Regions from separate parts of the Clostridium sp. LY3-2 genome, predicted to be linked through region 2. Evidence: a T-box and tRNA genes for the amino acid it is inferred to sense, from the RefSeq annotation. Region 2 holds a T-box; the other regions hold tRNA genes.
What was found. The T-box of region 2 lies ahead of argS (arginine--tRNA ligase). A T-box ahead of a tRNA ligase gene usually reads a tRNA of that ligase, here a tRNA-Arg.
Positions count from the first base shown of each region.

Region 1: it encodes a tRNA-Arg, which carries the amino acid that the T-box ahead of argS (arginine--tRNA ligase) is inferred to sense. The anticodon was not compared.
Region 3: it encodes a tRNA-Arg, which carries the amino acid that the T-box ahead of argS (arginine--tRNA ligase) is inferred to sense. The anticodon was not compared.

Region 1 covers NZ_JAMDLQ010000025.1:19,152-23,449, forward strand. The annotation lists gene M4I33_RS08400 (DegV family protein) at 34-909, opposite strand; gene M4I33_RS08405 (sensor histidine kinase KdpD) at 1,092-1,949, shown strand; tRNA gene M4I33_RS08410 (tRNA-Arg) at 2,006-2,080, shown strand; gene M4I33_RS08415 (ABC transporter permease) at 2,284-3,096, shown strand; gene M4I33_RS08420 (ABC transporter ATP-binding protein) at 3,121-4,298, shown strand, end outside.
Region 2 covers NZ_JAMDLQ010000029.1:14,652-18,949, forward strand. The annotation lists gene M4I33_RS09800 (site-2 protease family protein) at 1-601, shown strand, start outside; gene M4I33_RS09805 (Ppx/GppA phosphatase family protein) at 638-2,149, opposite strand; T-box leader at 2,344-2,570, shown strand; gene argS (arginine--tRNA ligase) at 2,627-4,298, shown strand, end outside.
Region 3 covers NZ_JAMDLQ010000048.1:32,026-36,323, forward strand. The annotation lists gene M4I33_RS14405 (MFS transporter) at 1-594, shown strand, start outside; gene M4I33_RS14410 (PepSY domain-containing protein) at 617-1,219, opposite strand; gene M4I33_RS14415 (hypothetical protein) at 1,297-1,737, opposite strand; tRNA gene M4I33_RS14420 (tRNA-Arg) at 1,798-1,872, opposite strand; gene M4I33_RS14425 (cation-translocating P-type ATPase) at 2,008-4,298, opposite strand, start outside.

The DNA of each region.
Region 1 (4,298 bases), on a different contig from region 2:
TAGTTTTAGCTAAGAACTTTGGGATTATTCAATTTAATCTTCTTCTCTATTATTTCCTGTGCAGAATATTGCAAGTGCATTTGCACCTGTGTGGCTACCTATTGCTAAACCTATATAATTTATAACAACTGGTATAGAAAACTCTTCTTTTATCATATCTGATAATTTTAAAGCATCTTCCATACAATCAGCGTGAGAAATATATATAGTTTGATTTTGAGGGTCTACAATTCTATTTTTAATCTCTTCGAAAAGAGTTTTAATAGATTTTTTTCTTCCCTTTACCTTTGAATAGCTAACTAAGCTGCCTTCATTAGAAACTCTTAAAATAGGTTTTATGTTTAGAAGACTTCCAAAAGTAGCAGCTGCACTTGAAATTCTTCCACCTCTTTTAAGGTGATTTAAATCATCTACAGTAAATATATGATTAATTTTATATTTAAAATCATTTAAATATTTTACTGCATCATCTAAAGTATAACCTGAATCTCTTAATTTGCAAGATTCCATTACTAGTAAACCGACTCCTAAAGAAGCAGATTTACTATCTATTATTTCAATTTTAGCATTTGGATACTGTTCTAAAGTTTCTTCTTTTGCAATTAAGGCGCTATTATAAGTTCCACTTAAACTAGAAGAAAAACTTACGTATAAAAGCGGTTTTTCAGATTTTGCATATTCTAAAAAAGTTTCTGAAAATCTAAAACTATTTATCTGAGAAGTAGTTGGCATAGTACCTTTTCGTATTTCTTCATAAAAATCAGAATAAGAAAGTGATGTGCCACAGTCTTCAATATAATCTTTATTATTAAAATTACAAATAAGTCCTAAATAGTCTATTGAGTTTTTTTCTATTAAATCCTTTGGTAAATCACAAGATGAATCTGTCAGTATATAAAAATTAGCCATGTTAAAAACCTCCTTTCAGTAAATACTATTAGTATATGAATTTATTTAGTTTAATTATGTAAATTATAACAAAAAAACCACCATAAACATAAGTAAAAAAAGTATTAAATTACATAAAATGGTTGTTACATGTCTTTTTAAATGATAAAATTAGAGATAGTAAGAAGTTAGGGGATGTTACTATGAATGAAGAAATAGATAAATTATTAGATAGCCTTAACGAAATAGAAGATAAAGAAATTGCAAAACAATTAGAAGAAATAATTAAAGTTAATAAAGATGGTGAAAATTTTATAATAAATTTATCTCATGATTTAAGAACACCTATAAATATTATTATAAGTGTGGTACAACTATTACTTAGTAGAGATAATATAAAAAAAGATTTAAAAACTGTAGAATATCTTGATATATTAAGAAGAAATAGCTATAAGTTATTAAAACTTGCAAATAATATGGTAGACGCAGCTAAAATATCAAATAATTGCTACAAGATACATAAAGAAAATATAGAAGTTATAAGTTTTATAGAAAACTTAATAATATCAATAGATAAATATGCAAAGCAAAAAAATATAGATATAATTTTTGATACAAACAAAGAGGAAGTAATTATAGGGATAGATCCGGACGCATTAGATAGAATTCTTATAAATATAATTTCAAACTCTATTAAATATTCTAAAGAAAATACAAGTATATTTGTTAATGTGTTTGCTAAAAATGATTATATAAATATTCATATAAAGGATTCAGGTAGAGGAATAAGTAGTGATAAGTTAGAACTAATATTTAACAGATACGAACAAGCAGAAGATTCAGATAGTAAGATGGGCTCTGGTATAGGATTAGATTTAGTAAAGGGGCTAGTCTACGCCCAAAATGGTAAAATAGATATAGCTAGTGTAATTAACGTTGGAACAGAGATAATTTTAAAATTCCCTAACAAAAAAGAAGTAAATATAAGAGAAAGTAAGAAAATGAACAGTGATGACAAAATTCAACAGTTAGAAATAGAATTTTCCGATATATATCTTTAATTTAATTTGCACTTACATTAGATTTATGTTAATATTATGCTGTTAAAGGCTAATAAGGAGCGTTAGTTAAATGGATATAACTTACCGCTACGGACGGTACATTATGGGTTCGATTCCTATACGCTCTACCAAATACTTAAAAACTGTTGTTTTGAAGTATTTTTTTTATTTAAAAGTTAAGAGTTTTTAAATAAATACACATAGAAATTGTGGTATAACTTAAAATAGGTGAATTGATATCTTTAAAATGTGATATAATTTAGCTAGTTAACGATACATAACCTTATGTTATTTAGAAAATTAAATAGAAGGTGAATTTAGAAGGAGAAGACTTATGAATTTCTTAGAAAGCTTAAAATTAGTATGGCGTGAGCATATATGCAATTATAAGCAAATATTCCAAATGGCTCAAAAAGATCTTAAGAAGCAGTTTTCTGGAACTGCCCTTGGAATAGCGTGGCCTATTATTAAAAACCTAATATTTGTTTTTGCTTATTGGTTTACAATTCAAGTTGGATTAAAGGGTGGAAAAAGTCCAGAGCATGTACCTTATATGGCATGGCTTGTAGTAGGACTACTACCTTGGTTCTTTATAAGAGATACTTTAGTTCCAGCTGCAAGTTCAATAAGAAAAAATAAATATTTAGTTACTAAGATGGTTTTTCCAGTGTCTACAATACCAACTTTTAAAGTATTGTCAGCATTCATTAGTAGTTTTATGTTTGTAGGGATAGGATTTTTAGTATGTTTTGCATATGGTATATTTCCGAATATTTACTGGATTCAAATAATTTATTATGCAGTAGCAGCGGGAATTTTATTAGTTGCGATATCTTTAACTACGTCAGCGTTAGTTGTTGTAAGTAGAGATTTAGAGTTTTTATTAAACTCTATAATCGTATTAATATTCTGGGTGAGTCCAATTTTATGGCCAATCGAAAATTTACATGGAACTATAAAAATGATAGTAAAATTAAACCCATTTTTCTATATCATAGAAGGATTTAGAGAATCTATGCTCTATGGAAAGTGGTTCTTCGAAAGTCCAGTTTTAACAGCTTATTTCTGGGCAGTTGTAATAATTTTATTTGTAATCGGTATATTTATCCATGGTAAATTAAGAGATTACTTTGCAGACATTTTATAATGTTTATAGAAGGAGATTATAATTATGTACGCTATCAAATTAAATAATATATGTAAAACATATAGAATATATCAAAAACCTTTTAAGAGAGTTATGGATTTAATATTCAATAAAAAAAACTATATTGAATATGACGCTCTTACAAATATAGATGTTAATATTGAAAAAGGAGAAGCTGTCGGAGTTTTAGGTAAAAACGGGGCAGGTAAATCTACTCTTTTAAAAATAATAACAGGTGTAGTAGCACCGACTTCAGGTAGCTGTGAAATTGAAGGTAAGATTTCAGCTATACTTGAGTTAAATTCAGGATTTGATGACGAATTAACAGGATATGAAAATATATTTGTTAAAGGGGCTATACTAGGTTATACAAAAAGCGAGATAGAAGCTAAAGTCGAAGATATTATAGACTTTGCTGATATAGGTGATTATATATATCAACCAGTTAGAACTTATTCAAGCGGAATGAAATCAAGATTAGGATTTGCTATTTCTGTTAATGTCGATCCAGATGTTTTAATAGTTGACGAAGCGTTAGCTGTAGGAGACGATATTTTTAAAACAAAATGTTTAAGAAAAATGAGTGAATTTAGAAAATCTGGTAAAACAATATTTTTCGTAAGTCACTCTCTTTATACAGTATCATCTTTTTGTACTAAATGTATGTGGATTAAAGATGGTCACTTAATAGATTACGGAGATACTTGTGATATACTCCCTAAATACGAAACATTTTTAAAAGAAGAAAAAGCAAAAGAAACTAAAAAGAAAAAGACAGAAAAGAAAACAGCTATCGATAAGAAAGACTTTATAGAAGTTAAGAACTTTAAATTTAAAGATGGTTCTAAATTTAAATATAAAGATTATATAGAATATTCATTTGATTACATCATAAAGCAAGAAATGCCAGGATTAAAATGGTCATTTACTATAAGAGATGCAGATACAAATGAGATATATAGCAGTGATAAAATGGAAGAATCATATTTAGTTCAAAATGATTTGGGGGAACATTCTATCAAAATAAGATTAAAGCCTGATTTATTACCAGGAAAGTATATGCTTTCAGGAGAACTTAGAGAGGGTACAGGTATTTTCTTTGTAGGATATTCAAACAAGAGAAGCTTTGAAGTTACAGGAAAAGAAGATACTTCTGGTAAGGGAATAATATATGTTGAACACGAATTAATTTCTAATAATTA
Region 2 (4,298 bases):
ACTAACTGTACACGAATATGCACATGCTTTAGTTGCAGATAAATTAGGAGATAAAACTCCAAGGTTTCAAGGAAGATTAACTTTAAATCCGGGAGCTCATATAGACCCATTTGGATTAATCTGCTTTTTAGTACTTGGAATAGGTTGGGCAAAACCAGTTCAAGTTAATCCAAATGCATTTAAAGATTACTATAAAGATGACTTAAAGGTTAGCCTTGCAGGTCCTTTATCAAACTTCTTAGTTGCATTAATACTTGGAGTAATATATCCTATCTTACTTATATTAGGTCTTAAGGGATTACTTACAGGAGGGTTATTTGTAGTTTTAAACAAAATGTTTATGTCTGCAATAAGCTTAAATATAATCCTTGGAATATTTAACTTACTACCATTACCTGGACTTGATGGATTTAGTATTTTAAGAGATTTAAAAATCAAAGGGTTTTATGAAATACAAGAAAAATTATATAGATATCAATTTGTAATTTTAATTGCAGTTATTGTCTTTGCAGGACCAATAATAAGCATTCCAACAAACTTTATCTTTAATATAATTTTAAATATTTCATCTACCATATTAAAATTATTACTTATGATATAAAATTAGAGCTTCCCTAAAATAGGGAAGCTCTAATTTTTATACTTTTTCTATTATTAAATCTTTTCTAAATATTTCTTTAAAGGCTCTCTTAGCCCTTGATGCTTGACGAATCTCTAATTCTAAATCAAGATTTGAAGTAAGTAAAAGTTTTACAGAGTCATCAGTTATTACGACTTCTAGGTTTCTTACAGCACCTTCTAAGCTTCTATCTAAGCTTTCAGCAATCTTTAAGATTACACCTAAAGATTCTATTGAAGTTAAATCAATTTTATTTATAATTGATGTAAATGGTGGAAGAGGAAGTGCGTAGTCGTTATTTCTATGAGAAGCTGCAACAGCTGCACTCATAAGTAGCTCTTTGTGGTCTAAACCATTTATAGGTGAATTTAATATAACATAGAAACTATGTTTGTGGTGGTTGTAGTAATTTACACTAATTCCACAATCGTGTAGTAATGATGCTGTTTTTAGTATTTTACTGTAAGTTTCATCTGTTAATCTATGAAGTGGTAAAAGAGCTTCATAAAGAGTTTTTGAAAGCCAGTAAACATTACCTGCATGAGTTTTATTAATGTTTAAAGTTTTAGATATTCCAAGTATTGAATAATTTAAAATATCTTTTTCGTAGTTGTAGTTTTTAGCTAAGTAATCATACATTATACCTTCACGAACACCGTTTAATGAAGTTACTATTCTTTGGGTTTTAGTTAGTTTTAAAACGCTATCTATAATTATTGAACCACCTACAATAATATCAGCTCTATCTATAGGTAACCCATTTATAGCCTTACGTTGTTTTAAATCTTTAACTTTTAAAATGTTATAAATTTCGTGAACGTCTATATCGCTAAAAACATAGTTATGAGCTATATCTAAAGGATATCTTTTTCTTTTTCTATCAACTCTACTTATAACTTGAAAAGTACCACCGATTCCAACTACTGAATCAAATTTATTTTCTTTAAGCCAAGGAGAAGATTCTAAAAGTTCTTTTATATATTCTTTACATGAATCTATATCAGATACCTTTATTCTATCTCTTAAGTTAAATTCGTTAGTTAAGCTTAAAGAACCTATAGGTAAAGTAGCCTTTTCTTTAATTTCATCATCTTTAACCCATAAAAGATGAGTTGAGGCTCCTTCTATATCTATAATTAAAGAATTTTTTATATATAAGCTGTTAGTTACACCAAGATAAGAAAAATATATTTCCTTATCACTTTTTAAAGGTTGTATATCAATTAAAAGTTCGTTTTTAATTAAATCTACTAAAACAGAACTATTAGAAACCTTTCTAATAGAATCTGACATAACAGCAATAATTTTTTTAACTCCTGTGATTTCACACATTGATTTAAAAGATCTTAATGTAGATAAGGCAGAGTTCATTTTTTCACTTGAAAGCTCATCTCCATCCATTAAATCAGAATATAATCTTATAGATGTATTAAGTTCATCTATAATTCTAAAATAACCATCATCATCTACTTCACTAAGCATTAGGGTAACAGAATTTGCCCCTATCTCAATAATACCTATTCTATTCATATTTATCTCCTTAATAAAAAAATACATTTACGTGTATTATACACCAAAATATTAATAAAATATATTTGAAAGATAAAAATGAAGGTTAAATAAAAATGAATTTTTTTTAGTCAAAATAAATGCACTAAAATTTGTTATTATTATTGACATAAGTTAAGTTTATTTTGTATAATAACTTAAAGATAGCTAATTATATAAATTCTATGACGAGGAAAAGTAAAATGATCTATTCTTAAAGCGAGTAAGGAAATGGTGTAAGCCTTATAAGATAAGTTATTTGAAACAGAGCCTTCTGAGAAGCACCCGAAAAGAGTAGGGATTGCCGCAAGATATATTTTCTTGCGTTACCAAAAAAAGTGGCATGTACTTTATGCAAGTAGAGTGGTACCGCGGATAATTTAGAAATATTTCCGTCTCTTAATTTTTATTAAGAGGCGGTTTTTTTATATTTTAAGATAGACTAAAGGAGGATACAAAATGGATTATAAAGAACTAATAGCAGAAAGAATTAAAGATAATGTTGAACTAAACGTTGAAGATATTAAAAAACTAATTGAAATACCACCAAAATCAGAAATGGGAGATTACGCTTTTCCTTGCTTCCAATTAGCAAAGGTTATGAGAAAAGCTCCAAATATGATATCAGAAGAGATTGCAGGGAAGATAAATAGAGAAGGTTTTGAAAACGTAAAAGCTTTTGGACCTTACGTTAACTTTTTTGTAGATAAAGCATCTTTTTCTAAAGAAACTATTGAAACTATACTAAAAGAAGGTAATGACTACGGTAAATCAAAAATAGGAGAAGGTAAAACTGTTTGCGTTGAATATTCTTCACCAAACATCGCAAAACCTTTCCACGTAGGGCATTTATTCTCAACTTCAATAGGAAACTCACTTTATAAACTATTCGAAGAAGAAGGTTATAAAGTAGTTGGGTTAAATCACTTAGGTGACTGGGGAACTCAATTTGGTAAACTAATCTCAGCTTACAACAGATGGGTTGACGAAGAAGCTTTAGAAAAGGATCCTATAACTGAACTTTTAAGAATTTATGTTAAATTCCACGATGAAGCTGAAAAAGATCCTTCATTAGTAGATGAAGGAAGAATGTACTTTAAAAAATTAGAAGACGGAGATAAAGATGCAACTGCACTTTGGGAAAGATTTAGAGCTCTAAGCTTAAAAGAATTCGATAGAGTATATGATGCACTTAACGTTAAATTCGATTCTTTAGCTGGAGAAGCATTCTATAACGATAAAATGCAAGTTATAATAGATGAATTAAAAGAAAAGAACCTTTTAGTTGAAAGTAATGGAGCTCAAGTTGTAATGCTTGACGAATACAACATGCCACCTTGCATAGTTCTTAAAGGTGACGGTGCTACTATTTATGCAACTAGAGATTTAGCTGCAGCTAACTACAGAAAAAATACTTATGATTTTGATAAGTGTGTATACGTAGTAGGTTCACCTCAAGCACTTCACTTTAAACAATTCTTTAAAGTGTTAGAACTTGCAGGTAAAGAGTGGGCAAAAGATTGTGTTCACGTAGGATTTGGATTAGTTAAATTCCCAGACGGAGGAATGTCAACTAGAAAAGGAAAGGTTATTCTTTTAGATGAACTTTTAAGTGAAGCAGTTTCAAAAACACTTGAAGTTATAAATGAAAAGAATCCTGACCTTGAAAACAAAGAAGAAGTTGCTAAAAAGATAGGGTACGGTGCAGTTTTATTCACATACCTTAAAAACTCAAGAGAAAAAGATATAATATTTGATTGGAAAGAGATTCTTTCATTTGAAGGTGAAACTGGGCCATACGTTCAGTACTCATACGCTAGAGGTAATAGTATATTAGAAAAAGCTAATGGTATAAACTTAGAAAACCCTGATTATTCACTATTAAACTCAAAAGAAGAATTTGAATTAATCAAATCTCTTGAAAGCTTCAAAAAGAATATACACCAAGCAATAGAAAAATTAGAGCCTTCAGTTATTTCAAGATACGTTATAGAAGTAGCTAAAGCATTTAATAAGTTCTACAACGCTCATTCTGTATTAAATTTAGAAGACGAAAACCTTAAAATAGCAAGATTAAGCCTTGTTAAAGCAAGCTTACAAGTTATTAAAAATGGTTTAGGATTACTTGGTA
Region 3 (4,298 bases), on a different contig from region 2:
GATGGTTTCAAGGTTCTTTTAGGAAGCAAATTCTTTATAAATTTATGTATTTTTGCAGCTATAGTAAATGCCTTATTTGTTCCTATAAGTTCTTTTTCGCCTGCATATGTATCTGACTTAGGACTAGGTCCTGAAGGGATTTCTATATTAGAAACACCGCTTTTAATAGCGATGACTGTTTTTGCTTTATTTGTTCCAAAGCTTAAAAGTAAATTTGGTGGGAAAAATATTTTTATTTTAGGTGGGTTTATTTTAGGAGTGGTTTACTGCTTTTTTTCAGTTATACATTATTTTAATTTCCCAGAAATATATGTTTTACTAGCCTTAGGCGGCTTTATTATGGGAGGTGCTTTAATAACTATAAACATCCCAATTCAAATAGCTATTACTACAAAGATAGATAAAGAATATTTAATGAGGTTAACTTCAATTTTAGGATCTTTAACTCAAGGAGTGACTCCAATAGCAGCATTTATATTAGGTGGAGTGGTAGAATTTATAACTATAGAGCAATTATTTTTAATATTTGGAGTAATTACATCTATTATTTTCCTGCTTCAAATATTTAATAAAAATTTAGATGAATTAAATTAAAAAAAGTGGCAAAGCCACTTTTTTATTTCCCATCATATTTTTCTTTATCAAAGCCTATAATCTCGCCAGTTTGTGCGTTAATTTTAATATCATACTCTATATTATCTTTCAATAAGGTTCCTTCGTATTTAGGAATTTTATTTTGTTTATCTAATTTAAATTCTAAAAATTTTCCTCCTCCGACTTTTTTAAGCATAATATCTTTAGCCTTATCTTCAGAGATCACTTTTACATTTGAATTATTATTTTTATCACGTTCAAAGTCTTCATCAAACTGAATTATTTCCCCAGTTTTTGCATCGATTGAAAACTCATACTCTATATTTTCTTTTAATATTTTTCCGTCATATGAGGGAGTTTCATCTTCTTCATACCCAAACTCTACAAGATTTCCCTTTGGAACTTTTTCAAATATAATTTCTTTAGCGCGCTCACCGCTTATAGTTTTATTTTTAGAATTGTCTTTATTAGAATTTTGATTATTATTTATATTTTGATCTATAGTTATTTCTTCGTCTGTCATTAAAAGTTTTTTATCGTGATTTCTAGTAAGGATATAAGTTATACCACTAAATACAACTCCACCTATAATTATCCCGATAATTATACCTTTTGCGTTTTTCATAAGTTCACCACCTAAATTAAATTTAAATCCTTATATTTAATTTTACTCTTTAATTTAGAATTATTCATAACCATTCTTTAAACAGTTTCTATACAAATGTTAAACTTATTATCTTTAATTAGCCTTTTTGAAAAATCACTATAATCGTACTCTAAATTATTGGGTCCATCATATATTTTCCCATCTAAATGATAAAAAACATAATCAGTAACCTTAAAATTATCTTTTTCTTTATAAGGAATACTTGTCATCCCTTTAGGTGAAGTGACCCTTACGCAATCACCTTTTCCCATATAATCTTTCATTCTCTTTGAACTTTCAGAAGATATAACTTCAGTTACAAATTCATTTCCTGTAATATCTGAAATCTTTTTTGATAATTTTTTATATCCCCTATCTTCTAAAAATTCCTTAAAAGAATCAAAATCCCCTGTGCAATATCCTTCTGATTCAAATAAATATAATTTATTTTCACCTTCTGTAAGTATCTTTAGTTCTCCATAACCTTTAGTTTCCATTATTATTTCTCCTCCATATGCAAAAAGGCTTAACTTTTATAAAGTTAAGCCTTCTGTTTGTGGCACTCCCAACAGGAATCGAACCTGTATCTATCCCTTAGGAGGGGATTGTTCTATCCATTAAACTATGGGAGCTTACCTTTTAAATTTTATTACTTATTTACTCTACTGTCAAATAATTCTCTATAATTTATCCTATTTTTTTACAAAACAAAAGCAGTTATAAAACTAATCTTTAGTTTTATAACTGCTTTAATATAATTTAAAATCCTATTGTTCTACGTTTTTCTTAACTCTAACTATACTTACTATAGTTGCTAAAAGTGGTGCTGATGCTGCTATTGCTGCACCTGATAATAGCCACTGTGTTTTAGTTAAAGTTGTTAAACTAAATATTTCACGTCCTATAGGAATAACAAATGCTAAAGCTACTATACCTATCATAGAAAATACTAAGAATATTTTAAATGGTGTAAGTGGTAATGCAACTTTAAATAAAATTATCATACTTACCCCAGCTAACATAAGAACTGCTAAAGTTCTGCATTGTTCTATCGGTACTCCGTGTTTGTAAGGTATTATAAACCCTAAAGAAACAAAGGTTGCTATAAGTATTCCGTTTGGTAAACTAGCTGTAAGAATTCTTCCTAAGAATCCTTTTTTAACTCTATTTTTATTTGGTAATAAAGCTAAGAACATAGCTGGTATTCCTATAGCGCAACTTCCTATAAGAGATAATTGAATCGGCTCTATAGGGAATGGCATTAACAATACTGAGAATACTACTGCAAGTATTATTGAGTAAGTTGTTTTAGATAAGAATAATTGTGCTACTCTCTCTAAGTTGTTTATTTGTTGTCTTCCTTCTGCAACTACTTTAGGAAGTGCATTAAAGTTAGATTTCATTAAAACTAATTGAGCTACTGCTTTAGTTGCATCTGATCCGTTTGCCATAGCTATTCCGCAATCAGCTTCTTTTAAAGCTAGTACGTCGTTTACTCCATCACCTGTCATAGCTACTGTGTGACCATTTGCTTGAAGTGCTTTTACTAAAGCTTTCTTCTGATGAGGTGTAACTCTTCCGAAAATTGAGTATTTATCAACTTCTTTTCTTAATTCTTCTACGTCGCTTGGAAGTTCTCTTGCATCTACATAGTTTTCAGCGCCATGAACTCCAGCTCTCTTTGCAACAGATGCTACAGTTACAGGGTTATCTCCTGAAATAACTTTTACATCCACTCCCTCTTCTCTAAAGAATTTTAAAGTTTCAGGTGCGTCCGCTCTTATTATATCTTCAATTACTACTATCGCAGCTTTTTCTGTATCTAAAAGTGCATCACCTTTAAATGAAGTCATTTTTGATTTTACTAAAGCTAAAACTCTTCTTCCTTTTCTAGCCTCTTCTTCTACTACTTCTTTTATTTCATCGTATCTATTTTCAAGTACAATTTCTGGTGCTCCTAAAATCCAAGCTCCCATACCTTTTACTATTATACCTCCCCATTTTCTCTTTGATGAGAAAGGCATTTTTTCTATTATATCTAAATTTGAATCTTCTTTGTATTTGTCTAATATAGCTTGTTGAGTAGGGTTTTTACTAGGAAGGTTATGAGATATACTAGCTAAAACTTTATCTATATCATCTTTAGTAAATTTATCTGAAACTAATTTTGTTTCGTGTAAATTTAATCTTCCTTCTGTAACTGTTCCTGTTTTATCAACACAAAGAACATCTACTCTTGCAAGCACTTCTGTAGCTGAAAGCTCTTGAACTAACGTATCGTATTGTGAAAGCTTTATTATTGCTACTATAAATGTTGCACTTGTAAGTAATACTAAACCTTCTGGTACCATTCCTATAATACCTGAAACTGTTCCTAAAACTGCTTCTTGCCAACTTGCTTTTATAAAATAAAGTTGAGTTGTTGCAAGTAATGCACCTATAGGTATTATTAAAAATAATAGTATTTTTAATATTTTATTTAATGAATTTTGTAATTCTGAATTTGCTATCTTAAATTTTCTAGCTTCATCTGCAAGTTTTGAAGAATATGTATTAGAACCTACTTCTTTAACTTTCATATATCCATCACCGGCTACTACAAAACTTCCTGATAACATCTTCGAATCCTTTGTTTTATGTATCGGATCAGCTTCTCCTGTAAGCATAGATTCATCAATTTCTATTTCGTTTCCAAACTCTAAGTATCCATCAGCTAAGATTTGATCTCCCGTAGTTAAATATACTACATCGTCTTTAACGATTTCTTCTACGCCAATCTTTTTGATTTTTCCATCTCTCATTACTCTGCAATGAGCTTCACTTATAACTGATAAACTTTCTATTATTTTTTTAGCTTTAACTTCTTGAACTACACCAATTAAGCTGTTTACTACTATAACACCTGCAAATATAGCATTTTTAGGCGAACCAGCTAAAATAACTGCTGTTGCTAATACAAGATTAAGCGCATTAAACATCGTAAAAAAGTTTGACCTTAAAATTTGTCCAAAAGTCTTTGAAGGTGCTGTAGGTAATTTGTTAACCTCACCTTTTTCAA